One region of the Kribbella sp. NPDC104218 genome, then DNA from elsewhere that is predicted to be linked to it. Evidence: riboswitches for the same ligand, from Rfam matches in the RefSeq annotation. Region 1 holds a riboswitch; each other region holds the start of a gene.
The links. Region 1 has a riboswitch for cobalamin ahead of metE (5-methyltetrahydropteroyltriglutamate--homocysteine S-methyltransferase). Riboswitches for the same ligand answer to the same signal wherever they lie in the genome.

Region 1 (7,085 bases):
TCGTCAGCGCCCAGCACTGCCCGGACGCCGTCGACGCGACGTCGAACAGCGCCTGATCGGACAGCCCCAGGCTCTGGCCGAGCGCGAACGCCTCGCTGACCGCGATCATCGAGATGCCCAGAATCATGTTGTTACAGATCTTCGCGGCCTGCCCGGCCCCGGAATCGCCACACGGCACCAGCCGCGCGCCCATCGCCTGCAGGATCGGCTCGGCCCGCTGCACCGCCGGCTCGGGACCGCCGATCATGAACGTCAGCGTGGCCGCCTCGGCGCCGACGACCCCGCCGGAGACCGGCGCGTCGACCGCTTCGTGTCCCGCCTTGGCCGCAAGCGCCGCGGCCTCCCGGGCATCGGCGACGTCGATGGTCGAGCAGTCCAGGAACAAGGTGCCCTGGGCAACCGCCGGGACGACCTCGCGGTAACAGTCCAGCACGTGTGCACCGCTGGGGAGCATGGTGATCACGACGTCCGCGCCGGCGACCGCCGCGAGAACCGACTCCGCGACGACGATTCCGTTGCTAACGGCAACCTCACGGGCCGCGTCCACCGGGTCGTAGCCGACCACGTGCGCACCGGTCCGGACCAGGTTCGCGGCCATCGGGCCGCCCATGTTGCCGAGCCCGAGGAAGGCGATCGTCATCGGGTCACCCCACTCAGGTCGGACGCCGGATCGCCCGCGAAGTAGGCGGCGACGGTGGCGTCGTCCACCTCGGCCAGGCTCGGCGGCGACCAGCGCGGCGAGCGGTCTTTGTCGATGATCTGGGCCCGGACGCCTTCGACCAGATCCGGGGCGGACAGCGCGTGCCGCGCGATCCGAAACTCCTGGACCAGCGCCGACTCCAGATCAGGCAGCCGCGCGGCGGACCGCAGAGCTCGCAACGTGACCTTGAGCGCGGTCGGCGACTTGGTCTCGATCTCCTTGGCCGCGGCGATGGCCGCCGGGCCGCCGTCGCGCAGCCGCTCCAGGATCTCCTCGACCGTGTCGGCCGCGTAGCACTCGTCGATCCAGGTCTGCCCGGCCAGCGCACTGGCCGGCGCCGGTTCGTCGACGACCGCGAGCGCGGCGTGCGGCGTCCGCGAACTCAAGGCGTCGAACAGGTCCGGGAGCCGATCGGCCGGGACGTAGTGATCCGCGAGCCCGCAATGGATCGCATCCGCACCCGACAGCTGCGCGGTCGTCAGCGCGACATGGACGCCGACGTACCCCGGCGTCCGGGACAGCAGGTAGGTGCCACCGACGTCGGGGACGAAGCCGATCCCTACCTCCGGCATCGCGATCCGGGACCGCTCGGTGACGATCCGCAGACTGCCGTGCGCGGAGACGCCGACGCCGCCGCCCATCACGAGTCCGTCCATGATCGCCAGGTACGGCTTGGGGTAGCGCGCGATCATCGCGTTCAGCCGGTACTCGTCGGCCCAGAAGTCCAGGGACGCCGTACCGCCGGCCTTCGCGTCCTCGTAGATGGACCGGATGTCGCCGCCCGCGCAGAGCCCGCGCTCCCCCGCGCCGTCGATCGCGACCGCGCGGACGGCCGGGTCGTCGCGCCACGCGGCGAGCCGCTCGGTGATCGCCTGGACCATGCCGTGGGTCAGCGCGTTCAGCGCCCGCGGCCGGTTCAGGGTGATCCGCCCGATCCCGCTGTGGACTACGAACAGCACGTCGCTCATGATGCCTCCCGCAACATCTCGCGGGCGATGATCACCCGCATGATCTCGTTACTGCCTTCAAGAATCTGGTGGACCCGCAGATCGCGGACGATCTTCTCCAGCCCGTACTCGGCCAGGTAGCCGTAGCCGCCGTGCAGCTGCAGCGCCTGGTTCGCGACGTCGAATCCGACGTCGGTGCAGAACCGTTTCGCCATCGCGGACAGCTGCGTCGCCCCGGCGTCCCGCTGGTCGAGCGCGTCCGCCGCTCGCCACAGCAAGGTGCGCCCGGCCTCCAGGTCGGTGCGCATGTCGGCCAGCCGGAACCGCAGCGCCTGCGCCTGGGACAACCGGGCCCCGAACGCCGCGCGCTCGCTGAGGTACCGGATCGCCTTGCCCAGGGCAACTTCCGCGCCGCCGAGCGAGCAGGCGGCGATGTTCAGCCGACCGCCGTCCAGCGCGGACATGGCGACCTTGAACCCCTCGCCCTCAGCGCCGAGCAGCGCCGTGGCCGGAACCCGGGCGCCGTCGAACGTGACCTGCCGGGTGGGCTGCGCATTCCAGCCCATCTTGACCTCGTTCGGCCCGAACTCGAGCCCAGGGGTGTCGCGCTCGGCCACGAACGCCGAGATCCCGCGCGCCCCCGCTCCCCCGGTCCGCGCGAGGACGACGTACACCTCGGCCGTCCCGGCGCCGGAGATGAACTGCTTGACGCCGTCCAGCACGTACTCGTCGCCGTCGCGGCGGGCCCGGGTCGTCAGCGCGGCGGCGTCCGATCCGGCGTCCGGCTCGGTCAGGCAATAGCTGCCCAGGGCATCCATCGCCGCCATCCGCGGCAGATAACGGTTGCGCTGGGCAACGGTGCCGAACCGGTCGATCATCGAGGCCACCATATTGTGGATCGAGATGTACGCCGCGATCGACGGGCACCCGGTGGCCAGCGCCTCGAACACCAGGACGCCGTCCAGCCGGCCGAGGCCGGAACCGCCGACGTCGTCCGGCAGGTAGAGCCCGCCCATGCCCAGCTCCGCGGCCTTGCGGAGGACGTCGACGGGAAAGTGTTTGGCCCGATCCCATTCCACCGCGTGCGGCGCGAGATACTCGGCGGCGAAACCCGCCGCCGTCTCCCGGACCGCCCGCTGCTCCTCGGTCAGTCGCATCGCCGCCTCAGCTCATCGTCGGGATGACGAAGCTGGCGCCTTCCTTGATCCCCGACGGCCAGCGCGAGGTGACCGTCTTGGTCTTGGTGTAGAAGCGCACCGCGTCGGGTCCGTGCTGGTTCAGGTCGCCGAAACCGGACCGCTTCCAGCCGCCGAACGTGTGGTACGCGATCGGTACCGGGATCGGGACGTTGACCCCGACCATGCCGGTGTTCACGCGGGCGGTGAAGTCGCGAGCGGTGTCGCCGTCGCGGGTGAAGATCGCGACGCCGTTGCCGTACTCGTGCTCACTCGGCAGCCGCAGCGCCTCGGCGTAGTCCCGCGCGCGGACGATCGACAGCACCGGGCCGAAGATCTCCTCGCGGTAGATCCGCATCTCGGGCCGCACGTGGTCGAACAGGCAGCCGCCGAGGAAGAACCCGTTCTCGTAGCCGGGCACGGTGAGCTCCCGGCCGTCGACGACCAGCTCCGCGCCTTCGGCGACACCGGCCTCGACATACGCGCGGACCCGGTCGACGGCCTCGGCCGTGACCAGCGGGCCGAAGTCCGCGGTCTCGTCGTGCGCGGCGCCGACCTTGAGCGACCGGACCCGTTCGGCCAGCTTGGCGACCAGCGCGTCGGCCGTCGCCTCGCCGACCGGGACGGCGACCGAGATCGCCATACAGCGCTCTCCCGCCGAGCCGTACCCCGCTCCGATCAGCGCGTCGGCGACCTGATCGAGGTCGGCGTCCGGCATCACGATCAGGTGGTTCTTCGCGCCGCCGAAGCACTGCGCGCGTTTTCCGTGCGCGGCCGCGGTCGAGTAGACGTACTGCGCGATGTCGGACGAGCCCACGAACCCGACGGCCTCGACGAGCGGATCGGTCAGCAACGCGTCGACCGCGACCTTGTCGCCGTTCACGACCGAGAAGACGCCCGGCGGCAGACCGGCCTCGGCGAACAGCTCGGCCAGCCGCAGCGGCACCGACGGGTCGCGTTCGGAGGGCTTGAGCACGAAGGCGTTACCGCAGGCGATGGCCGGCGCGGCCTTCCAGAGCGGGATCATCGCTGGGAAGTTGAACGGCGTGATGCCGGCCACCACGCCGAGCGGCTGCCGCATCGAGTAGACGTCGATCCCGGTCCCGGCGCTGTCGCTGAACTCGCCCTTGAGCAGGTGCGGGATCCCGATCGCGAACTCCACGACCTCCAGGCCGCGCTGGATGTCGCCGCGCGCGTCCGAGATCGTCTTGCCGTGTTCGGACGACAGCGTCCGGGCGAGCTCGTCCTCCTCGGCGCGGACCAGGTCGAGGAAGCGCATCAGCACCCGGGCCCGGCGCTGCGGGTTCCAGGCGGCCCACTCCTGCTGCGCGGCGGCGGCCGAGCGGACGACGTCCGCGACCTCGTCCGCCGAGGCGAGGGGGACCCGGGCCTGGACGGCGCCGGTGCTGGGGTCGAAGACGTCGGCGAAGCGTCCGGAGGTGCCCGGAACCGGTTTGCCGTCGAGGAAATGGTGGAGCTCAATGGTCATGGCTGACACCTTTCGCATGCGGGCAGGACGGACCGCCCGGGTACGCGGTGGCGTGCCGGTCGATCGCCTGGGGATGCCGCAAAAATATAGTAGGACGTCCAACTATGTCGAGGATGGACAGACATGGCGCACGTCACTGCGCGGCCGCATAGGCTGGTGGGGCATGTGGTTCGGCCCGTCCGCCAGGCGGGTCGTCGTAAGAGGGAACCCGGTGCGAATCCGGGACTGCCCCGCAGCGGTGAGTGGGAACGAACGCCGTCATCGAGCACTGGGTCAACGGCCTGGGAAGCGACGGCCAGTAGGGGTCCGCGTCTGGACACGCCCACGAGTCCGAAGACCTGCCACTGCCCACGGACGCGCGGCGTCCGTGGTCCTCCGGTGACCGCGTGGGACGGTCAGTCGAAAGGCAGCACCCTTGACACTCAGCACTGTCCACGGCTGGCCCCGCCAAGGGCCGAACCGCGAGCTGAAGAAGGCCGTCGAAGGCCACTGGCAGGGCGCCGTCAGCGCCGCGGAGCTGCACGCCACCGGCGCCGCCCTGCGCGCCGCGAGCCGGCGGCAGCTGATCGCGGACGGCGTCGGCGAGGTCCCGACCGGCGACTTCTCGTACTACGACCACGTCCTCGACACGACCGTCATGGTCGGCGCGATCCCCGACCGGTACCGCGGCGGTGACCCGTACTTCGCGATGGCCCGCGGCACGCAGGACGTCGCGCCGCTCCAGCTGACCAAATGGTTCGATACCAACTACCACTACCTCGTCCCGGAGCTCGGCCCGGACACCGTGTTCGCCGCCGACGCGAGCAAACAGGTCGGTGAGCTGAAGGAGGCGCTGGCCAGCGGGCTGACCGCGCGGCCGGTGCTGCTCGGTCCTCTCACCTACTTGCTGCTGGCCCGGCCTGGGGCGCTCGACCTCCTCGACCGGCTGCTGCCCGTCTATGCCGAGGTTCTCGCCGAGCTGCGCGCCGCGGGCGCCGAGTGGGTCCAGCTGGACGAACCGGCGCTCGTCCAGGACCGGTCCGCCGCGGAGCTCGCCGCGGTCGAGCACGCGTACCGCTTCCTCGGCGGCCTGACCGACCGGCCGCAGTTGCTGGTCGCGTCGTACTTCGGCCGACTCGGCGAATCGCTTCCGGTACTCGCCAACTCGCCGATCGACGGCCTGGCCCTCGACTTCACCGCAGCCGGTGCCCTCGCCGAGCTGGGCCCGCTGCCCGGCAAGCGCCTGGTCGCGGGTGTGGTCGACGGGCGCAACATCTGGGCCAACGACCTGGCGAAGTCGCTGAGCACGCTGCAGCGCCTGTCCCGGCTGACCGATCGGCTCGACGTGTCGACGTCCTGCTCACTGCTGCACGTGCCGCTCGATCTGGACGCCGAGCCCGAGCTCGACCCCGAAGTCCGGCCATGGCTCGCCTTCGCCCGGCAGAAGGTCCGCGAGCTCGCGATCCTCCGGCGCGGCCTGCTCGACGGCGCCGACGCGATCGCGGGTGAGCTCGCCGCCAATCAGGCGGCCTACCGCGCCCGGCGGCGCTCCCCGCTCACCAACAAGGCGCACGTGAGCTCGCGGACGGCGTCCATCCGGCCGGCGGACCTGCGCCGCGCGACGCCGTACGCCGAACGCCGCGCGGCCCAGCAGACCGCGCTCGCGCTCCCCTTGCTCCCGACCACCACGGTCGGCTCGTTCCCGCAGACCGACGAGTTGCGCGGCGCCCGGGCCGCGCTCGGCCAACCGGCGTACGACGAACGGATCGCGCGCGAGATCGGCGACATCCTCGCGTTCCAGGAGGAGATCGGCCTCGACGTGCTCGTGCACGGCGAGCCGGAGCGCGATGATCTCGTCCGCTATCTCGCCGAGCCGTTGTCGGGTTTCGTGACCACGCAGAACGGCTGGGTGCAGTCGTACGGGACGCGGTACGTGCGGCCGCCGATCCTGGCCGGCGACGTGTACCGGAGTACGCAGATCAACTACCGCTGGACGACGTACGCGAAGGCCCATTCGGGCAAGCCGGTGAAGGGGCTGCTGACCGGTCCGGTGACGATGCTGAACCGGTCGTTCGTCCGCGACGACCAGCCCCGCGCCGAGACCGCGCGCCAGGTCGCGCTGGCGCTGCGCGACGAGGTGGTCGACCTCGAGATCACCGGCATCCCGATCATCCAGGTCGACGAGCCGGGGTTGCGCGAGGGGCTGCCGCTGCGCCGGGCCGACCGTCCCGCCTACCTGCAGTGGGCGGCCGAGGCGTTCCGGCTGACAACCAGCCGGGTGCGCGCGACGACGCAGATCCACACCCACATGTGTTACGCCGATTTCAGCGACATCCTGCCGGCGATCCGCGACCTCGACGCCGATGTGATCAGCCTGGAGGCGGCCCGATCCCACCTCGCGATCGCCGACGTCCTGGACGGTTCCCGAGCCGTCGGGCTCGGCGTGTACGACGTCCATTCGCCGCGCGTCCCGAGTACCGAGGAGATCGTCGCGCTGCTCCGGACCGCTCTGACCGTCGTCCCCGCGGACCGGCTCTGGGTCACGCCGGACTGCGGGCTGAAGACCCGCGCCTGGCCCGAGGTCACCCAGGCCCTGACCAACCTCGTTGCCGCCGCGCGCCTCCTGCGCGCGGAGCTGTAACCGCCCAACCGAAAGGCTCATCCGTCCATGAGATTCCGCCCGCTCATCAGTTCGCTGCTCGTTCTCACCGCCGGGGTCGCGATCCCGGCGGCCACCGCCGCCGCCCATTCGGCCAAGCCGGCCGCCGCCTCCGGCTGGCTGGCTCGCCAGCTCG
Region 2 (7,085 bases), 550 kb from region 1:
TTGGGTGCGGGGAAGGGCGGGTCGGTCGAGGGTGGGGCGGGAGGTTCGGCCTAGGATTTCGCGGTGACTGATCTCGACCTGTTCGGCGACCTCGACGCGGCGGCCCTCCCGGAACGGCAACAACGGATCCTGGTGGTGATCCGGGACTGGGTGCATCGGCACGGCTACTCGCCGAGCAGCCGGCAGATCGGCGACGCGGTCGGGCTGCGGTCGTCGTCCTCGGTCTCGAAGCACCTCGCTAGCCTGGAGGACAAGGGCTTCCTGCGCCGCAGCCCCTCGGTCTCGCGGCCGATCGACGTCCGGATGTTCCTGCCCGAGTCGGCCGCCCGGGCCACCGACGAGGACAACGTGCCGGTTCCGGTCGTCGGCGACATCGCCGCCGGGACGCCGATCTCCGCGATCGAGCACGTCGACGACGTCATGCAGCTCCCCCGCGGGCTGACCGGCCGCGGTAACGTCTTCGGGCTCCGCGTCCGCGGTGAGTCGATGATCGACGCCGCGATCTGCGACGGCGACATCGTCGTCGTCCGCCAGCAGCAGGAGGCGCACTCCGGCCAGATCGTCGCCGCGATGATCGACGAGGAGGCGACCGTCAAGGTCTACCGGCGCCGCAACAACCACGTGTACCTCGAGCCGCGCAACCCCGCCTACTCCGTCATCGACGGAGACAACGCCACGATTCTCGGCGTCGTGGTCAGCGTCCTTCGCAGCGTCTGAACACCTGAGCCCACCCCCAGCCGGGGGTGGGCTCAGGTCTGTCAGCTGCGCTGGCGAGCTGCCTCGGCGGCGGCTACCAAGGTGCGGAGAGCGGGGTCCACCTCGGCGTAACCACGCGTCTTGAGGCCGCAGTCGGGGTTGACCCACAGGCGAGCGGCGGGGATGGAGCTGAGAGCGGCGTCGAGGAGGGCCTGGGTTTCGGCCAGATCCGGGACGCGGGGCGAGTGGATGTCGTAGACGCCCGGACCGACACCGCGCTGGAAGCCGATGTCGGCCAGATCGGCGAGCACCTCCATCCGCGAGCGAGCCGCCTCGATCGTGGTGACGTCGGCGTCCAGCCCGTCGATGCCGGCGATGACGGCGCCGAACTCGGAGTAGCAGAGGTGCGTGTGGATCTGCACGTCGGCCGGCGCCCCGCCGGTCGCGAGCCGGAACGATCCGACCGACCACTCCAGGTATGCCTTGTGATCCGCCTCCCGCAGCGGGAGCAGCTCACGCAGGGCCGGCTCGTCGACCTGGACGATCCGGATCCCCGCCGCGACCAGGTCCGCGATCTCGTCGCGCAGCGCGAGCGCCACCTGGTCGGCCGTGACGCCGAGCGGCTGGTCGTCGCGCACGAAGCTCCACGCGAGCATCGTCACCGGCCCGGTCAGCATCCCCTTCACCGGTCGCGGCGTGAGCGACTGCGCGTACGCCGCCCACTCCGTCGTCATCGGCCGCGGCCGCGACACATCGCCGTACAGGATCGGCGGTCGCACGCACCGGCTCCCGTACGACTGCACCCAGCCGAGCTCGGTCGCCGCGTAGCCGTCGAGCTGTTCGGCGAAGTACTGGACCATGTCGTTGCGTTCGGGCTCACCGTGGACGAGTACGTCCAGCCCGATCTCCTCCTGGAGAGCGATCACTCGCCCGATCTCGGCCCGCATCCGCTCGTCGTACTCCGCCGCCGTGATCGCGCCGGTCCGCAGCTCGGCCCGGGCCTTGCGGACGTCGCCTGTCTGCGGGAACGACCCGATCGTCGTCGTCGCCAACGGCGGCAGGTCCAGCGTTTCCTGAGCCAGAGAGCGCTCCCCGTACGGCGCTCGCAGCCGATCCGCCGCCTGCAGCGCCGCGACCCGAGCCTGCACCGCCGCGTCCGCGCCGAACTCGACCGCGGACGGGACCCCGTCCGCCGGGCGCCGAGCGACATCCGCGAGGACGCCGTCGTCCGTGCGCAGCGCCCGGCCGAGCAGCACGACCTCGTCCACCTTCTGCCGTGCGAAGGCCAGCCGCTCCCGGACCCGCGGGTCCAGCTCGGCTTCGACGTCCACGTCGTACGGCACGTGCAGCAGCGAGCTCGACGTCGAGATCACCAGCTCGCCGACCGCCCCGAGCAGCACGGCGGCGCGAGAGAGCGCTCCCCCGAGATCTCCCCGCCAGACGTTCCGCCCGTCGATCAATCCGGCGTACAGCGTCTTGCGCTGGAACGCCGGCAGCGCGGCGATCCGGTCCACCAGCCCCGGCGCGGAGACCAGGTCGACCCCGATCCCCTCGACATCTGTTGCCGCCAGCAACGGCAGGGCCGCACCCGGGTCGCCGAAGTACGTGGTTACGACCAGCTTCGGCCGGTTCGGCAGCGCCGCCAACCGCTGGTACGTCGACTCCAGCAGGGCCAGCTCATCGTCCGTCCGGTCCTGGACGTAGGCCGGCTCGTCGAGCTGCACCCACTCCGCTCCGGCGTCGGCCAGCTGGCCGAGCAGCTCGGCGTACACCTCGACCAGCCGGTCGGCGAGCGCGATCGGCTCGAAGTCGGCCCCAGCCGCCGCGGACGGCTTGGACAGCAGCAGGAAGGTCAGCGGGCCGATGAAGACCGGCCGTGCGGTCACCCCGAGCGCCTTGGCCTCCGCCAGGTCACCCAGCGGCTTACTCGCATCAAGCGCGAACGACGTCGTCTCGTCCAGTTCCGGAACCAGGTAGTGGTAGTTCGTGTCGAACCACTTCGTCAGCTCCAGCGCGCCGATCTCGTCGCGCCCGCGGGCCATCGCGAAAGCGGTATCGAGCGCGGACAGCCCCAGCTCGCGGTAGCGCGCCGGCACCGCGCCGACCAGCTGGATGTGGTCGAGCATCTGGTCGTAGTAGGCGAACGTGTTCGCCGGGACGGTGTCCAGACCCCGATCGGTCAGGTCGGTCCAGGTGTCGGCCCGCAACTGCCGGGCGACGGCTGCCAGCTCATCGGCGCCGAGCTTGCCGGCCCAGTACTTCTCGACGGCGTGCTTGAGCTCGCGGCGCGGCCCGATCCTCGGGTAGCCCAGCACAGTGGTCGCAGTGTTCACGTCTCTCTCCTCGCGAGCGTGTCAAGGGACCGTTCGCGGGCAGAGCTCGGCCGCTGGTGCGGGCGAGCCCTCCCACGAGGCTCCGATCCCCCGTACGCCGGACGGCGCACGGACCGATGGCAGGTCTTCGGACTCACGAGCGAGCCGGCCGGAGCCGGCGCCTACTGGCCGTCGCTTCCCAGATCGGCTGATCCAGTGCTGATGACGGCGGTCGTTCCCGTATACCGCTGCGGGGCAGTCCCGGATTCGCACCGGGTTCCCTCTTGCCTCGTCCCGGCCGGAGCCGGGACGAACCATCGATACCCCGACCCTACCGCCGCCGGACCGCCGCGGCCGTGGCTTGTCTCACGTCAGGGAGCGCTCTCTCGCGAGCTTTCTCAGTCCTGCAGCGGGACGACGGTGTACCCGCGCGCCCGGATCGCCTCGAACCCGCGTTCGCGCACCTCGGCGGACGGGAACACCGCGACCACCTTCTTGGTCACCAGGTCGAACTCCGGCGGCTCGACGCCGAGCTCGCCGAGCACCTTCGTGATCGTCCGCGTGCAGTGGCTGCAGGTCATGTCGGGCACCTCGAACACCTCCGCGTCGGCGCTCGGCAGCGCCGCCGGATGCTCCACCACCGCCGGCGCGACCTCGACCCGGTCGAGCAGCCGGACGAAGGTCTCCACGAACGTGTCGGCGACCACGGCCAGCACGCTGGCCCGGCCGCCGTCGTACAGCTGTGGCGTGCGGGCGAGACAACGCGGTCGCTCGCCGGGCGCTAGGCGGCTGTACTGGACGGCGCTCGGCAGCGGCTCCAGCTCCGTATCCTGCGCCCGCGCGAGCTGGGCGTCCTTCATGGCGCGGAGGGCGACAACCGTGTCGACCGAGTACCGGACGCGGCCGGCGAAGGTGAGAAAGGACGCCGGGATCATGCCGCGCCGGTACGTCGACGCCTGCAGACCCCAGTACCAAGTCGTCGCGACGGAGTCGAAGATCGCGCTCTCCGCGATCCCGCGAGCGAACTCGGCCGCATCGCCGTACGGCGTCTGCGCGACCAGGAACGCATGCTGGACGAGCGTGCGCGCCGCCGCGTCCACCCCGGTCCGGAACACCTCCAGCGCCGTCCGGTCGGTGGTTGTTGCCGCCAGCAACTTGATCGCGCTCTCCGGCAGCTCTGCGGTCCGGCGCTGGAGCTCGGAGTCGGCCGCCAGCCGGGCCCACAGCTCGAGCGTCGCCTCCCGCGCGACGACCGGGACGACGGCGCCGAGCGGGCCGGTGTGCGCGACGTTCACGATCCCGCGGCTGTCGCGCCAAGTGATCCGGTGCTCGGCCGACGTCACCAGGTACGGCGGGCAGGGCGCCATCGACCGCGTCACGTAGTCCAGCTGAGCCGCGCTCAGGTGACCGCCGAGCACGCGAGCGACCGGCTCCTCGCGGTACTCGATCCGCCGGGGCTCGGCGTCCTCCCCGGCGTTCTGCAGCAGGCCGGGTACGGCGAGCTCGAAGAGGATGCGTGCAACCTCGGACCGATCGTCCGAGAGACGTGGTTCAGCGGTCATCGGCGCCTCCCGGGACTCCAACGGCACCACCGAGTCTAGGAAGCGGCGCGGACCGCGGCACGGTTACGCGGCGTGTCCGGTCCACAAGTGGCGGCGGGACACGGACTACTGTCGTCGCGTGAGCACAGCGACCGCGGACGGCGAGACCAGCGAGAGTCTGCTCACCGTGATCGTGGCGCTCACCGCGAACGTCCTGATCGCCGTCGCGAAGTCGGTCGTCGCCGCCATCACCGGCTCCGCATCGATGGTCGCCGAGGCAGCGCACTCCTGGGCCGACGCCGGGAACGAGGTCTTCCTGCTGATCGGCGAGCGGCGGGCCGGCAAGCCGGCCGATGCCAGCCACCCGCTCGGCTACGGCCGGATCGGCTACATCTGGTCGATGTTCGCCGCGTTCGGCCTGTTCACGGTCGGCGCCGCGGTCTCGATCTGGCACGGGATCCAGTCACTGCGCAACGGCGAGGCCGAAGAGGCGTCGTACACCTGGGCGTACGCCGTCCTCGGCGTCTCCTTCGTCCTCGAAGGGATCTCGTTCGCGCAGGCGCTGCGGCAGACCCGGTCGGCCGCGTCGCTGCGGCACGTCCGGCCGCTGCACTACGTGAAGACGACGTCCAACCCGATTCTGCGCGCGGTCTTCGTCGAGGACCTGGTCGCGCTGATCGGGATCGTCGTCGCCGCCCTCGGCATCTTCCTGCACCAGCTCACCGGCAACGCCGCCTGGGACGCGATCGGCTCGACCGTCGTCGGCCTGCTGCTCGGCTTCGTCGCGCTCTTCCTGATCAGCCGCAACATGGACTTCCTCACCGGCGAGACCGTCAGCCCGGTCGCTCACGATCGCGCTCTCCGGGCGTTGCTCGAACATCACGAGATCGAGTCCGTCAGCTTCCTGCACATGGAGTGGGTCGGCGCCGACAAGATCTTCCTCGTCGCCGCCGTCGACCTCACCGGCGACGCCCCCGAGTCCGACGTCGCCACCCGCCTCAACACCATCGAGGACGCCCTCAACGCCCGCCCGGAGATTCAGCGAGCCCTCCTCACGCTCACCCGCCCCGGCGATCCCACCCACCTCGAACCTGCCAACCGCTAGCCGCCCCACCAGAGCCGGCCGTTCCCGAGGTAGCTGGGGTCAGGAGAGGGCTTCGGTGGATTTCGGCCAGTTCTTGTGCAGGTTGTCGAGGTAGGTCTGGGCCTGGGGGCCGGGGGTGGCGCCGCGGGCGAAGGCGCGCATGTTGCCGGAGCCGGTGTTGTAGCCGAGGGCGAGCAGGTCGTTGCGGGAGAGCGCGGTGGAGCGTTTGCTCGGGAGGCGGCCGGCGAGGTCGCGGAGGTGGTAGGCGGCGGCCTCGATGGCGAGCTCTGGGTGGTCGGGCAGCTCTTCCCAGCGGCGCTTGGCGAACGGGCGGCCGCGTTTGGTGTCGTTGAAGGCAGCTCGGTGCATATTGGCGATGCCGAAGGCGGCTTCGGGTTTGATGCGCTGCCAGGAGCGTTCGAGCTCCGGATTGTGCGGCTTGTAGTCCTCGTTGTAGAGGATCGCCATCACCAGCACCGGATCGACACCGGCCCGCTTGGCGGACTTCCGGACCGGCGCAGCGAAGTCGGCCGGGTCGTAGTTGTCGTACCAGTTGCCCACCGACCGCGTCGGCTTCGGCTGCGAGGTGGGCTCGGCAGCCGGCCGCGGCGTCGGCGTACCGACCACGCCCCGGGCCGCCTCGGGCCGCACCTCAGGCTGGGCCTCGCGCTGCTCGTGCCCACGGGAGCTCCAGATCCCGACGACCAGCGCGCCCGCGACGAGCCAGACCCACTTCTTACCCAACCCCGTCCTCCGTCCGCGCGCCCCCAGCAGCTCACCCACGGTAGCCGCTCCCCCGCGCGGCGTCCGCGACCCGCGCCGCCCGCCACCCCTAGACATCTGACACTGACGATGTAACATCAAAAATGTCGGATCGATCGAACGGAGGCGGATCCATGGCTCTGACGGACTCCGGAGTGGCGGCCCAGCTGCTGCGATCGGCGGAAGCGCTCTCCTACGACCCCGCGCTCGAGGTCGACTGGGACACCCCGCTCGACACCGGGATGCACGGCCTCAGTCCCGAGTGGAGCACGCTCTACGGGACGGCGTACTGGGCAGAGCTGACCGAAGATCAGCAGAAAGGGCTCACCCGGCAGGAGTCGGCGTCCGTCGCGAGTACCGGGATCTGGTTCGAGATGATCCTGCAGCAGATGATGCTGCGCGACTTCTACGCCAAGGACCCGACCGATCCTGATTTCCAGTGGGCGCTGACCGAGATCGCCGACGAGTGCCGGCACTCGCTGATGTTCGCCCGCGGCGCGGCGAAACTCGAGGCGCCCGCCTACCGGCCGCGGCGGCACGTGATCGAGCTCGGCCGCGCCTTCGCCGCGCTGGCCTCGGCGGAGACCGCGTACGCCGCGATCCTGGTCGCCGAAGAGGTCACCGATGTCATGCAGCGGGCCTGGATGCGCGACGAGCGGGTGGTGCCGTTCGTCCGGACGATCAACAACA
Region 3 (7,085 bases), 110 kb from region 1:
TCGACCGTGACCTCGCCGTCCAGATGCCCACCGGTGAAGTGCGGGACGAGGCCGTTGACGGCGCCGAGCATCGTCGACTTCCCGGTGCCGGTGCGGCCGGTGAGCAGACACAGCTCACCTTCGCTGATGGTCAGGTCCACCCGGTCGAGGACGGGCGCGTCCCCACCGGGATACGTGATGCTGACGTTGTCGAACCGGATCACCGGCCGGCCTCCTCGAGGTCGTTCGCGGCCGGAGGGACCAGCCAGGCAGGTAGCAGGGCGATCAGGACGCCGATCGCGGGGAGCAGGCCGACTTCGGGCCAGGTCAGCGGCCGCAGCGAAGGGTTGAGGTTCGCGGGGTCGACCGAACTGCTGCGGAACAGGGCGATCGCGGCCGCGATCCCGCAGCCGGCGGCTACGAGCTCGGCGAGTCGCCAGTGGTCGGGGCGATACATGGTCCGGTGCACGCGGCGTCCGGCGGAGTACATTCCCACCCCGGCGATCGCGACGCCGATGGCGAGCATCGGGCCGGCCAGGTAGCGCGGCGTCGTCCCGTCGAGGACGCCGTACACGCCGACGCAGATGCCGATCAGGCCGGTCACGAGCAGGGCGCCGGTGAGCGCACGCGCGCCGCCGGTCAGCGCGCCGGAGCGGCCGTAGCCGCGGCTGTCCATCGCCGCGGCGAGGCGGAGCGAGCGGTCGAGCGCGTCCTCGAGGACGGGGATCGCGACCGCGCGGAAGGCCCGGATCCCGCGCTCGGTGCTGCCGCGGAGCCGGCGCGCGCGCCCGACCCGGACGACGCTCTCGGCGAGCTGCGGGAAGACCGAGACCGCGACGACGACCGCCGAGCCGGCCTCGTAGAGCGCGGACGGGACCGACTTGAGCAGCCGCTTCGGGTTCGCGAGCGCGTTGGCCGCGCCGACGCAGATCAGCATCGTCGCGAGGCGGAGCCCGTCGTACGCGCCGCCGAGCAGCGACTCCACGGTCACCTGGCCGAACAGCCGGATGCCGGCCGCCCAAGCGGGTAACGGGATCTCGGGCAGCGTGAACAGGATCTGCTCACCTTCGCCACCGCCGAAGATGATCCGGTAGACGACGCGCATCACGACGATGAACGCGCCGAGCGACAGGTACAGCCGGAACGCGACCGCCCAGGGCGCATCCGATCGCCGGTTGATCACCACGAAGATCACCACCGACAAGATCAGCGCCAGCAGCATCGGGTTCGTCGTCCGGCTCGCGGCCGTCGCCAGCCCGAGCGCCCACAACCACCACGCCGCCGGATGCAGGTTCCGCGGCAACCAGTACGCCGTCACGAGCGCCGCGCCCGCCGATACTGCGCCGTAATCACCGCACCACCCAGGAGCATCAGCACCGCGAACCCAGTCAGCACAGTCGAAACCGGCACCCCCTTCGGTACCTGGTTGCTGTCAGCACTCACCTCACCGCCGGACCAGGCGATATCGCCGTTTCCCCCGCCCGGCGTGGTTCCGCAGGAACCGCCGGAGGCCGGCATGCTGGTGGCCCCGGGGTTCGTGGGGCAGGTGTCGCCAGGGCGCGGCGCGCCGGTACCGGGGAGCAGACCGTCGCGGGGGAGACCGGGTGGGAGGCTGGCCGACTGGCCGGGAAGCGGGTTGCTTTGGCCGGGTTGCTGGTTCTCGGGCGGCAGGCCTGGCTGTCCGGGACTCGTGTTCTGGATGGGACCGCCGCTGGATTGGCCGCCGGGCTGGGTCGGTTGACCGCTCGGACCACCGGTGCTGGGCCGGTTGCCGCCGATGGTGGTGATGGTGTCGCCGGGGAGTGGTCCCTGGTCGCCGGGGTCGTTCGGGTTGCCGGGCTGTTGCTGCTCGTTGGGATTGTTGCCGCTCGGCCGCTGGGTGGGGATCGTGTTGGTCGGTTGCGGCGCGCTGTTCGGGCGGCGCGGGTTGATGCGCGGCTTGGGGTTGGTCTCGGCGGTCGCGTTCAGCGAGAACGACCAGCCTTCGAACCCGCCGCGGATGGCGTTCCGGTTCTTCACACCCCACTGCGAGTACTGCCACTGCCCGCCGTTGGCCGCCCACCAGTACGACCAGTACCCGGCCGCCGGCGGCGTGTCGATACACGGCTCCTTGTACTTCTCCCGCCCCTTGATCGGGATCACCTCGTTCGGCCCCGGCCGGTTCTCGAGCCGGCAGATGAACGCCTCACCCCACCGCCGCGTCCCCTGCAACTCGATCCCCGCGTCCACCAGCGCCGAGTGTCCCGTGAACCCCGGCCCGACCGGCCCCGGCGCACACCTGACGATCGCGTTGCCGCCCAACCCGCCGAAGTCGATGACTACCGTCACCCCCTCCTCGGACGGGCAGAACCCCGGCGTCCCCCGCGAAGGATCCACCGCACTCGCCGTCAGCGGCGCCCCCACCAGCCCCACCCCGAGCACAACCGCCGCAACGCGGACGAGCCGGTTCATCGGGCGACGCCTCGGGGCCGGGTGATGAGCCAGCCGGCCAGGGCGCCGAGGGCGACCAGGGCAAGGGCGAGGATGGCGAAGAGGGCCCAGGGGATGTCGTCGCCGGTGGTGATGGCCGCCTGTGGCTTGACGTCGGTATCGAACGGCGCGGTCGTGGCGCGAGCCAGCACCGTGGTGTCGGCGGTGACCAGCGAGCCTCCGAACATGGCCGGGATCGCCGCGATACTTGCCGGGACGTCGCTCGCTCCGGCGACCGGGCTGATCGGCAGCCCGCCGTCCGGCGTGATCGAGCCGAGCAACCGGGTCGAGGCGGACGACGTGTCGAGGCCCGCGGACTGCAGCGCGACGACGGCGGCAGCCGTGGCCGGGACATCCGGCTGGCCGTTCTGCTGCCAGCCGCCCTTCCACACCCCATCGCCGTCCTGACGGTCGGTCAGCGCCTTGAGCGCGGCGCGGAGGCTGCCCACCGGCGCCAGGGCCTCGGTAGACCCGGGCCGCACCGCGTTGAGCGCCTGGACGGCGATCGCGGTGCTCGCGATGTCGCCGGTCTGACACTTCTGCTCGGCCGGCCCGAACTGCGCCGGGAACGACCCATCGCCGCACTGCTGCCGCAGCAGCGCCTCCATCGCCCGCTTGGCTTCGTCTTGTTTGCCGGCGGCAAGGAGCGCGAGGACGCCGTACGCCTGGCTGGTGAGATTCGACTGGTCACCGGATTTGGTCAGATCGGTGATCCGCCCGTCACCCTGGATCCGGGCGGCCAGCTGATTGGCCAACTCGTTGCCGGCAGCATCTTTCGTGCCGAGAGCGAGTAGCAGGACGAGTTTCGCGAGCGGCCCGGCGTACCGGGCGTCGGGCTGGTCGTACGGGACGCCGTACGCGTAGGCCGCGATCGCGTCCGGCTGCGCCATCAGCGCCGAAATCGCGCCGACGGTGCCGGTCAGCTTCTCGGACTGCCGCAGCGCGAGGCCGAGGCTCACTGTCGCGTCGTAGTCGACGTACCGAGAGCCGTTGCGGTCGACCTCGATGTGGTTCCCGCCGATCAGCTTGCTCTGCAGGTAGCTGACCGTGGCATCAGCCGACTTGGCCTGACCGATGGACGGCGGTGGCGGCGTCGCGCTCACGGTGGTCGGCGGCGGCGTGACCGAGACGGTCGTCGTGGACGACGGGCCAGGGATGTTGTTGGTGACGGTGGTCGTGGCGCGGGGGAGCGGCGGCGCGGTGACCTGCGTGACGACGATCCGCCGCTGCGTCACGGTCTGCCGGGGCAGCGGCGGCGGGCGCAGCGTGTTGGTCTTGGTGACGGTCGGGCCGGGCTTGGTGACCGTCGGGCCCGGTTTGGTGATCGTGGGGCCGGGTTTCGTGACGGTCGGGCCCGGGGTCGTCACGGTCGCCGTCGCGGTGATCGTGACGGTCGGCGTCGGGGTGGGGGACGGCGGGTTCGGGTCCGTCCAGGCGAGGTCGGCGAACGGGACCGGGGCGAACGCGAAGATCGCCTGCGGAGTGGCGCGCCGCCATTGGTCGATCCCGATGTCGATGCCGTCGCGCAACGCCTGGCCGAGCGACTCGGAGTTGTACGCGATCGCGCCGACGTGCGGGGCGGCAGGCGTGTTGCCCGCGTTCTCCGTGGTCAGCTGATGGCGGATCATCCAGCCCTCGGCCTTGCGGTACGCCTCGTACTCGCTGCCGGCGGCGAGGGTCTGCGCGATCAGGCCGGTGCTGTTGGAGTTCGACCCTTCGGTGGAGACGCCGCCGCCGAACGAGCCGTCCTCCTTCTGCACCGACTTGAGCCACTCGAGCCCCTTGCGGATCTCGTCGTCGACGCCGCCCATGCCGAAGTTCTGCGCGGTCATCAGCGCCTGCACGGCCATCGCCGTCCCGTCGCCGTCCGGCGCGCCGCCGCCCTCGTCACACGACTTCAGGTCGTTGTAGAACATCCGGAAGAAGCCCGCCGAGCACTGCTGGCGGATCAGGTAGTCGACCGCGTTCTGCGGGACGCCGCCCGCGCGCGCCAGGCCCATCACCGCGAGCGACTGGCTGAAGATGTTCGAGTCGTCGTTGCCGGTCTCCTTGTCGCGGATCCGGCCCTCCTCGACACCGGCGTCCGCTCCCGCGATCAGGTCGAGCGTCTCGCGGCGCATGTTGCGGCCGCCGAAGTTGCGGTAGTCCTTCCCCGCGGTCACCGCCGCCAGCAACACCTTCGCCGTCGCACCGGCGATCCGGGCATCCTCGTTCGGGTACCAGCTCGGGCCTGCGTAGTCCGGCACATGTGCAGCCACCGCCCCCACCACCTGAGCAATGACCTTCGGATCCGCCTCCGCCGCGATCAACGCCCACTGCGTGTCGATCGTCAGCCCCCAGTCCGGCCCCGAGAACCCGGGGATGGCCCCATCGACCAGCTGCCCACCCAACCAAGCCGCAGCCGAGGCTGCCTGCGTGGACGCCGCTGCCTCGGAGCGTTCGGAGGCGTTGGCGGTGGTTGCCAGTGTCGGAGTCAGCAGGAGCGCGGCTGCGACGAGGGCACCGACGCGTTGAACGAAGTACCGGGCTGGGCGGGTGCGCATGGGACCTGGATTCGGGCGGGTGGTCGCGCGCGTCGCCCAGGGGCCGGCAGGCCGGTTGGGATACAACCGGGTGCCGCCCGGACTCCGCCCGTAGACCACGACGGGTGGTGGAGTTCGCAGGCCCGGCGGTGAGGCATTCCGGCTCGCGGAGCTCGCGCTCCGCCTACGGTTGCGGGTCAGCGCCGGGTTTCGACCGGCTTCCCCCCACACGTCGGGTCGTGACAAGTCACGCTTTCCGGCGGCCACCGGAAAGTTGAAGAAATCTTACCTTGAATCTCAGTCATCCAGGACCTGATGGACGGCGGCGGCGCAGGCGCGAGCCAGTTCGCTGACCTGACCGGGCGTGATGACGAGCGGTGGCCCGAGGACGAGCAGGTCGCCGTTCGTCCCGTCGGCACATCCTGTCGAGTGGTAGAGCAGCACCCCCAGGTCCTTGGCCGCGGCGACCACCCGTTCGGCGACGCGCGCACTCCGTGAGAACGGCGTCAGATCGCCAGAGAGCGCTTTCGCACCCGTTCTCGGTCCGTCGTTCCGCTCCGCACCCGGCGGCGCGACCAGCTCGATCGCCTGGAGTAGCCCTCGTCCGCGAATATCGCCGACCGCCGGATGCCCGCCGAGCTCCGCACGCAGCTCGGCGGCAAGCTGAGCCCCGCGCTCGTCCGAAGCCTCCACAAGCCGCTCCCGCTGCAAGATCCGGAGTACGGCGAGACCGGCCGCAGCACCGACCACGTGATGCGAATAGGTGTAGCCATGCACGAACCCACCGGCCTGCACCGCGTCGTGCACCGCACCGCTGCACACCGTCAACCCCAACGGCCAATACCCCGACGCCGCGCCCTTCGCCGCGACCAGCAGATCCGGACGCACTCCCCAGTGATCGCACCCGAACCACCGCCCGGTCCGCCCGAACCCGGTCATCACCTCGTCCGCGATCACCAGGACGCCGTACTTCCGGCAAACCGCCGTGATCGCCGGCCAGTAATCGTCCGGCGGCACGCAGGCCCCGAGCGCCGCCCCCGCGATCGGCTCCGCGATGAACGCGGCCACGTTCGCCGGCCCCTGCGCGACGATCATCCGCTCCAGCGCCTCCGCATGCCGCACCCCGCAGCCCACCGGATGCGACTCCGGGAACGGGCAGCGGTACTCGTACGGCGACGTCGTGTGCACCGCCGACCCCAACCACGGCTGGTACGGCGCGCGCAGCCCGGCCCGCCCGGAGACGTCCAGCGCGCCGCGAGTATTGCCGTGGTACGCCCCGGTCCGCCCGATCACCACGGAACGGTCCTCGCCGCGCGCCAGGTGATACGCGCGAGCGAGCTTGAGAGCGGTCTCCACGGCCTCGCTGCCGCCCGAGACCGGGTAGATGTACGGGTCGTCGACCGGCAGCAGCGGGCCGAGCGCTTCGGCGTACTCGATCAGGCTCGCCGAGGTGAACGCCGTCCCGTGCGCGTAGGCGACCTGGCGGGCCTGCGCGGCGATCGCGTCGGCGACCTCCGCCGAGCCGTGCCCGACGCCGACCACGATCGCGCCACCGGCGCCGTCCAGGTAGCGGCGCCCGGTGGTGTCGAACAGTTCCGCCCCGTTGCCGCCGGCCACGACCGGGAGGTCGCGGCCGGCGGCCCGGGAGAAGACGGCGCCGGTCACTCGACTAGCCGGCGACCGCGGCCGCGAACAGCGAGAGCGCTCTCTGAGCTTCCTCGGCGGTGACCACGAGCGGCGGAGAAAGCCGGATAGCGCTCTCTCCGCACTCCAGCACCAGCAGCCCGCTCTCGAACGCGCGGCTCTGCACCGCCGCCGCCTGGTCCGCCGTGGCGAACTCGACGCCGATCATCAGCCCGACCCCGCGGACGTCGACGATCTTGTCCGGGTGCTCGGCCTGGATCTTCGTCAGTCCCTCGAGCAGCAGCTGCCCGACCTGGATCGCGTTCGCCATCAGCCCCTCGGACCGGATCACCTCGAGCGTCGCCAGCCCGGCCGCGCACGCGACCGGCGACCCGCCGTACGTCGAACCGTGCGCGCCGGCCGGCCAGCTCTCCATCAGCTCGGCCCGCGCCATGAACGCGCCCAGCGGCAGCCCGGACGCGAGCCCCTTCG
Region 4 (7,085 bases), on a different contig from region 1:
CGGCGCGGGGTTTGAGGAGCCGGGCCAGGCCGCGTAGGAGGGTGGATTTGCCGCTGGCGTTGGCGCCGACGATGACCGTGATCTGCTCGCGCGGGATCAGGACCGAGAGCTCGTGGACGACGGCGCGGCCGTCGTAGGCGAGAGTGAGAGTGTCGGCACGGAGTTCGGACATGTCAGCCTCCTCGGCCGATGCGGTTGGCACGAGCCATCAACACGAGCAAGTACGGCGCCCCGAGGAACGCCGTGATGACGCCGACCGGGAGCGCGGTCGGCGCGAAGATCTCCCGGGCGACCAGGTCGGACGCGACCACGAGCAACGCACCCAGCGCACCAGCGGCTAGCAACCCAGCGACCCGCTCCCGAACCAGCCGCCGCGCGAGCTGCGGCGCTACCAGCGCGACGAACGCCACCGGCCCGGCCACCGCGGTCGCCATCGCCGCCAGCGCGACCCCGATCGCAATCAGCAGCGCCCGCGACAACTCAACCCGCCCGGCCAACGTCCGCGCCAAGTCATCGCCCAACTCCAGCAACCGCAGCTGCCGCGCCGAAGCCAAGGCCACCGGTAACAACACCACCAGAGCAACCCCGATCACCCAAGCATGCGACCACGTCCGCCCAGCCAGGCTCCCGGCCAACCACTGCGAAGCACTCTTCGCCGCATAGATATCCGCCAGCGTCAGCAAGTACGCCGTCGCCGACGAAATGATCGCCGTCACGCCGATCCCCACCAGCACCAGCCGATATCCGGAGACCCCGCCCCGATACGCCAACAGATAAACAGCAATTGCCGACAGCAACGATCCCGCCAGCGCTCCGGCCGGGATCCAGCCACTCCCGAACACCGTGATCATCAGGACGGCGGCCAACGCGGCCCCGGCGTTCACCCCGATCAGATCCGGGCTCACCAACGGATTCCGCGCCAGCCGCTGGAAAATCGCCCCCGACACCGCGAACGCCGTACCGACGCCGATCCCGACCAGCACCCGCGGCAGCCGGTTGTTCACGATGATGTCGTTCAGGATCAGCGTCCCGTGTCCGGCCAACGTGTCGAGCACCACCGGCAACGGAATCCGGTAGTCCCCCACCGTCAACGACACCGCGCCCACCACCAACGTGAGCACCCACGCGACGATCGATCCCACCAAACTCGCGACATCCACCCGAGTGGACACGGGCCCTACCCGCACGGTTCTCACAGTTCCGCCGTACGCCGACGCCGGACCAGCGCGATGAACAACGGCGCCCCGATCAGCGCCGTGATGATCCCCACCTGCAACTCCGCCGGCCGAACCACCACGCGCCCAACCACGTCCGCCAGCAGCAACAGAGCCGGCGCCAGCACCATCGACCACGGCAGAATCCACCGATAGTCCGCCCCTACCAGGCTACGCGCCACATGCGGTACGGCGAGACCCACGAACCCGATCGGCCCCGCGATCGCCGTCGCCGTCCCCGCCAGCACCATCACCGCCAGCCCGGCCACGACCCGCACCAGCAGCACCCGAGTCCCCAACGACTGCGCCAGCTCGTCCCCCAACGCGAGCTGGTTCAACGACCGCCCCAGCACCAAGGCCAACAAGATGCCCACCGCAACAAACGGCACTGCCTGCGTGACCACCGGCCCGGACGCCATCGTCAGCGATCCGACCACCCAGAACCGGAACTCGTTCAACGTCGACAGATCCGTCAGCGTGATCGCCGACGTCACCGACCCGAGCAGCGCCGAGATCGCCGCACCCGCCAAGGCCAGCTTCACCGGCGTCGCACCGCCCCGCCCGATCGCGCCGACCAGATAGACCACGACGGTCGCCACCAACGCGCCACCCATCGCGAACCACACGTACGCCGTCAGACTCGTCACCCCGAGGACGCCGATCGCCCCGACCACCGCCACCGCCGCACCGGCGTTCACCCCGAGAATGCCCGGATCCGCCAGCGGATTCCGGGTCACGCCCTGCATCAGCGCGCCCGCCAAACCGAGCGCCACCCCGACCAGCAGACCCGCGACGGTCCGCGGCACCCGCAGATACCGGATCACCCGATCGTTGTCGCTGCCGCTGAAATCCGCGAGGGCCAGATAGACGTCATGCGCGCCGAACCATTGGTTGCCGACGCTGAGCGACAGCAGCACGGCCACCGCGAGGACTCCACAGCACAACAGCAGCCCGGCCGCTCGCCAGCCGCCGCCCTTGATCATTTGAACAGGTCGGCGTGAATGGTCTTGGCGATGTCCTCGGTCGTGTAAGCGCCGCGCACCCCGGCGGAGTGGTTCGCGAACAGCCACGGCACCACGTGCTTGTTCCGCACCGCCTTCAGGTTCTGGTACGCCGGATTCGCCAGAATCCGAGCCACCTCTTGCTGCGAGGACGCCGGCGTCAGCGCGGCATCGCAGCACCCGCTGATCAGGATGTAGTCCGGGTTGCGCTTGATCAGCTCCTCGACGCCGACCTTCACGTTCCGCTTCGACGTCAGGTCCGCGAAGGCGTTCACCCCGCCGGCCTGCTTGATCAGCACGGTCCCGAAGTCCGGACCGCCGGACACCGTCAGCCCGCCGCCTTCCATCCCCGGCCGCAGGATCGCGACCGTCGGCTTCGGCGCGTCCTTGACCTTCGCCGCGACCGCCGCGATGCGCTTCTCCTGATCGGCGATCACCTGCTCCGCGCGCTCCGAGACCCCGAACAGCTTGCCCAGGTCGCGCAGATCGGCGTACACGTTGTTCATCGAGACGCTGGCCGGGTCGATCGCCTCGTCGCCCTTGCCGTCGGCGGTCGGGCAGAGCGGGCTGAAGATCCAGGTCCGGACGCCGAGGTCGGACAGGCTCTTCCGGCTACCGAAGCTCTCGTCGCTACCGCCGCCGGCGCTGAACACGTCGTTGAACCCCGAGAGCACGAAGTCCGGGTTCGCGGCGAGCAGCTCCTCACGGCTGGGCAGATTCTTGTAGTACTTCGCCTTGGACTGCGCATCGGCGTACTCCGGCAGCACCTCGGAGTCCAGGTACGCCGTACCGACCAGGCGGTCCGAGATCCCCAGCGCGTGGGCCATCTCGATCGCGGGCTGGTACGCCGCGAACACCCGCTTCGGCGGGCCGTCGACGGTGACGTCGATCCCGCAGTTCTTCACAGTCGTCGCGCCCGGGCCAGGGGCGTCGGCAGTCGCCGAACTGCCACACCCGGCCACCAGACCCAGCAACACAACCGACATGACGGATGTACGCAGCACGGAACCGCTCCTCCAGCACCTCGTGGACGGATCATGCCGTGGCCGGTCTCCTGGCTGACGGGACTGCGTTCACCGACCTGGTCTTCCCAGCAAGCACCAGTGACCTCCCCGAAGGGAACGGTCGGTCAACTCCCGATCACAGTGGCGAGGGCCGCGCCGGTACCGCACCGGCTTCCCGTACACCACGGCGGCGCCACAGTAACACCCGCGACGCGGTCGCACGCCGAAGTGTGGTCAGCGGTACAACCGGGCTACTGCCAACGCCAGCTGGGTCATCGCGTCCGGGTCCACCGCGCGGGCCGGCAGCGGCACCAGATCGACCAACTTGTCCTCGCCGAACCGGATGCTGGTCCGCCCGGTAGCGGAGTCGACGTACGCCTCCTCGCCGAGCGGGATGGTTTGCGCGGTCGGCAGCTTCCGGAAGGCAGTCATCAGCGCTATCGCCTGCGATGTACGCCGAGCCGACGTCGTCAGCACGCCGTTCGTGGACACCCAGCCGCAGACCAGGTCGCCACGCTCGTTCTCGCCGTCCCGCCGGTACGTCGCCTGCGCACCCATGACCTTGGCCACGGCCGCAGTCCCACGCTCGCAGCCGTCCCGGACGATCATCGGCTCCGGATCCGGCACGCCCGGCACCTGCCGGACGACGTCCTGCGCGAGGACGACGTACTGCGCCAGCGTCGCCTTGGGCCCAGCGACCTTGTAGAGCCGCCCCCGGAACAGGAACACCACGGACGTCGCGGTCCCGAAACCGCCTTCGCCGACGGCCGCGGGCTGCCCCTTCAACGCCTTCTGCTGCTGAGCCAACGTCGACTTCGTCGCCAGCTGCAGCGACACCCCGACCCGCAGGACCGGCCCGTTCGGCAGCTGGCTCAGCTGGAGCTGACAGACGTCGTACGTGATCGGTACGCCGAACTCGGCCGGCACCGGCTTCGGCTGGATCTCCACCAGCGGCACCGAGAGCGTCGACTGCACCAGCGCCTGATCCATCCGCACGCAGAGCGTGTCGGCAACCTTCGCGGACGGCGGCGTCGACGGAGTCTCAGTCGGAGTCTGGCTCGGCGTCGTCGGCACCGACACCAGCGGCGGCACGCTCGGCGCCGTCTCCTGGCCAGGGCCACCACAGCCAGCGGCGACCACTGCGAGCAACACGAACGGAACTGCCGGACGGATACGCATGGTGCAACAAAGCCTACGCTTCGTTCGCCTCTCCGGCGGCGCGCAGCTCGCGTTCCCGGACGGCGTGCTCGTCGGTGCGCGCGTCGTACCGCCAGAAGTCGCGTAAGGCAGCAGCAGTGGCAGCGACTCCGGCGACGCAGAGGATGCCGCCGCTGACGATCGACGTCCGCACGGTGGTCAGGTCAGCGACCAGACCGGACCGGCTCTGGCCGCCCAGCGGGCCGAGCATGTAGGAGAGCATCTCGATGCCGGCCAGTCGACCGCGCATCTCGTCCGGAATCGTCTGGTTCCAGATCACCGACCGGAAGAGGCCGGACACCATGTCGGACGCGCCGGCCAGCGCCAGGAAGACCAGCGCGAACCAGATGTTCGGCGCCAGCCCGGCGATGCCGATCGCCGCACCCCAACAGATCGCTGCCAGCACGACTGCTCGGCCGTGGTGATGAACGCGCTGCGTCCAGCCGCTGCTCAGCGTCGCCAGCAACGCGCCGACCGCCTCCGCGCTGTAGAGCAGCCCGAGCAGCTTCGGCTGTTTCAGCACCTCGGTCGCGAACGCCGGGAACAGCACGATCGGCATCGCCATGAACATCCCGACCATGTCGACGACGTAAGTCCCGAGCAGATCCTTCCGGCGGGCGGCGTACTGGATGCCCTGCCCGATCACCCGTAACGACGGTGGTTGCGAATGCTCCCCGACGCGGTAGGGCTTGAGGCCCATGTACAACACGGTGGCGATCGCGAGCGCGACCAGCTCGATCCCGAACGCCCAGACCACGCCGGCCGTGCCGATCAGGACGCCGCCGAGCGCGGGACCGACCAGCTGACCGGCCTGCAGCGTCAACGCGTTCAGCGCGACGGCCGCGGGCAGCTCGGCATGCTTGACCACGCGGGGGAACAGCGCGTCCCGGCTCGGCCGCTGCAGGGAGGCGGCGATCGCGTTCAGCGCGCCGCAGACGTAGATCACCCAGAGCTGCGGATCGGCCAGCAGCGCGTTCGCGAGCAGGACGGCGCAGACGACGACCTGCGCGAGACCGGTGCCGATCAGCATCTTCCGCCGGTCGACGTGATCGGCGAGCGCGCCGCCGTACAGGCCGAAAACGACCAGCGGGACGATGTTGACCAGGCCCATCGCGCCGACGGCGAAGTTGGACTGGGTCAGCGAATAGACCTGGTAGGGCAGCGCGACGTAGCCGAACATCGCGCCCAGGAAGAAGATCGAGCCCGAGACCACCAGGATCCGGAAGTCACGGGAACCACGCCACGGAGTCAGATCGACACGCAGCCGGGCCAGCCGCGCTCGGAAACTTGCTGCCACTGGCACATAGTGTCAGTTCGATCGTGCTAAAACGAACCCTTTTGTCTCTACGGTGGAACCGATTGGTTGCCCTCGGCGTCAATCCACCTGACTGTCGGTACCAGCTTTGAAGACGGAGAAACCGGATGATCTCGACCAAGTCGGCACGCACCAAGGTGTTCGCCACGCTCGTCGCGGGGGCGGCCGCCGCCGGCGCCACCCTGCTCGCGCCCGTGGCCGCGCAGGCCGCACCCACCGCGACCACGGCCCCGGCCACCGTCGCCGCGGCCTCGGACACCTTGAAGCCCGGCATGAAGCTGAAGGCCGGCCAGTACATCTTGTCCAAGGACAAGCGGTACAAGTTCATCATGCAAGGTGACGGCAACGCGGTGCTCTACGCGGGGAAGACCGCGCTGTGGTCGACCGCGACCAACCGCAAGGCGTCCGTCCTGGTGATGCAGAAGAACGGCGACCTGCAGGTCGTCTCCGGCAAGACCGCCGTCTGGCGGAGCAACACCGGGACCAGCGCGAACGCGCGCCTCGTCGTCCAGAACGACAAGAACCTGGTGATCTACAACACCCGGAACAAGCCGAACTGGTCGCGCTACATGGTGGTCGGCACGCTCGGCGCCGGCCGGCTGCTGAAGCACCCGGAGTACATGACCTCGGTGAACCGCACCTACCGGGTGTACATGCAGGGTGACGGCAACCTGGTCCTGGTCAAGGGCAAGACCCCGCTGTGGAGCACCCGGACGCAGAGCAAGGGCGCGTTCGCGGCCATGCAGGCCGACGGCAACCTGGTCGTCTACAGCGCCGCCAAGAAGGCGATCTGGTCGAGCAAGACCAACCGCAAGGGCTCGGTCCTGGTGCTGCAGAACACCGGCGACCTGCAGATCGTGAACGGCCGCTCCGTCGTCTGGCGGACCAACACCGCCGGTCGCTGACCGAGTCGCTGATACCGGTCGGCCCGGAATCTTTTCGATTTTCTTCGAATAGTGAACTTTTCGGGCCGGCCGAGCGTCTCTATCTGTAGCCGCGGCACCCGGGGCGGGGTGTCGCGGCCCCTTTCTGTCCGGTAAGTAATCACTCGGTGACGAGCGGCAACCAGCCGCTCAGATCCGTGCGCTCCCCACTCGCGCGGAGCTTCCCGGAGTCGCGCGCGGCCGGCCAATCGGTCCGGCCCAGCGCCAGCTCGATCCACAGCTCGGCCGGCATCTCCACGACCGCGCCCGGCGTCCCGCGGGTGTGCCGCGGCCCCTCGATGCACTGGACGGCGCCGTACGGCGGCACCCGGACCTCGACCGCGTGGCCGGGGGCCTTGGCGACCAGCAGCTTGAGCAGCTCCTTGGTCAGCAGTTTCAGGTCGGCGCGCTCGGCCGTCCCGGCGTCGTAG

Region 2: it holds a riboswitch for cobalamin, as region 1 does, so the genes downstream of both, metE (5-methyltetrahydropteroyltriglutamate--homocysteine S-methyltransferase) here and metE (5-methyltetrahydropteroyltriglutamate--homocysteine S-methyltransferase) in region 1, are expected to answer to the same signal.
Region 3: it holds a riboswitch for cobalamin, as region 1 does, so the genes downstream of both, ACZ6ZD_RS25270 (prenyltransferase/squalene oxidase repeat-containing protein) here and metE (5-methyltetrahydropteroyltriglutamate--homocysteine S-methyltransferase) in region 1, are expected to answer to the same signal.
Region 4: it holds a riboswitch for cobalamin, as region 1 does, so the genes downstream of both, ACZ6ZD_RS11280 (ABC transporter substrate-binding protein) here and metE (5-methyltetrahydropteroyltriglutamate--homocysteine S-methyltransferase) in region 1, are expected to answer to the same signal.

The regions. Positions count from the first base shown of each region.
Region 1 is NZ_JBVJMQ010000003.1:153,227-160,311, reverse strand. It holds gene mmsB (3-hydroxyisobutyrate dehydrogenase) at 1-640, opposite strand, end outside; gene ACZ6ZD_RS25740 (enoyl-CoA hydratase/isomerase family protein) at 637-1,668, opposite strand; gene ACZ6ZD_RS25735 (acyl-CoA dehydrogenase family protein) at 1,665-2,804, opposite strand; gene ACZ6ZD_RS25730 (CoA-acylating methylmalonate-semialdehyde dehydrogenase) at 2,812-4,311, opposite strand; cobalamin riboswitch at 4,461-4,671, shown strand; gene metE (5-methyltetrahydropteroyltriglutamate--homocysteine S-methyltransferase) at 4,727-6,931, shown strand; gene ACZ6ZD_RS25720 (hypothetical protein) at 6,959-7,085, shown strand, end outside.
Region 2 is NZ_JBVJMQ010000003.1:705,922-713,006, reverse strand. It holds gene lexA (transcriptional repressor LexA) at 64-717, shown strand; gene metE (5-methyltetrahydropteroyltriglutamate--homocysteine S-methyltransferase) at 759-3,029, opposite strand; cobalamin riboswitch at 3,131-3,342, opposite strand; gene ACZ6ZD_RS28035 (heavy-metal-associated domain-containing protein) at 3,407-4,570, opposite strand; gene ACZ6ZD_RS28030 (cation diffusion facilitator family transporter) at 4,689-5,654, shown strand; gene ACZ6ZD_RS28025 (transglycosylase SLT domain-containing protein) at 5,694-6,377, opposite strand; gene ACZ6ZD_RS28020 (AurF N-oxygenase family protein) at 6,530-7,085, shown strand, end outside.
Region 3 is NZ_JBVJMQ010000003.1:41,283-48,367, forward strand. It holds gene ACZ6ZD_RS25255 (ABC transporter ATP-binding protein) at 1-203, opposite strand, end outside; gene ACZ6ZD_RS25260 (CbiQ family ECF transporter T component) at 200-1,297, opposite strand; gene ACZ6ZD_RS25265 (hypothetical protein) at 1,294-2,430, opposite strand; gene ACZ6ZD_RS25270 (prenyltransferase/squalene oxidase repeat-containing protein) at 2,427-4,991, opposite strand; cobalamin riboswitch at 5,102-5,253, opposite strand; gene ACZ6ZD_RS25275 (aminotransferase family protein) at 5,268-6,635, opposite strand; gene ACZ6ZD_RS25280 (aminotransferase class III-fold pyridoxal phosphate-dependent enzyme) at 6,640-7,085, opposite strand, start outside.
Region 4 is NZ_JBVJMQ010000001.1:2,375,167-2,382,251, reverse strand. It holds gene ACZ6ZD_RS11295 (ABC transporter ATP-binding protein) at 1-172, opposite strand, end outside; gene ACZ6ZD_RS11290 (FecCD family ABC transporter permease) at 174-1,172, opposite strand; gene ACZ6ZD_RS11285 (FecCD family ABC transporter permease) at 1,193-2,197, opposite strand; gene ACZ6ZD_RS11280 (ABC transporter substrate-binding protein) at 2,194-3,219, opposite strand; cobalamin riboswitch at 3,243-3,421, opposite strand; gene ACZ6ZD_RS11275 (hypothetical protein) at 3,454-4,398, opposite strand; gene ACZ6ZD_RS11270 (MFS transporter) at 4,412-5,713, opposite strand; gene ACZ6ZD_RS11265 (hypothetical protein) at 5,839-6,636, shown strand; gene ACZ6ZD_RS11260 (sterol carrier family protein) at 6,776-7,085, opposite strand, start outside.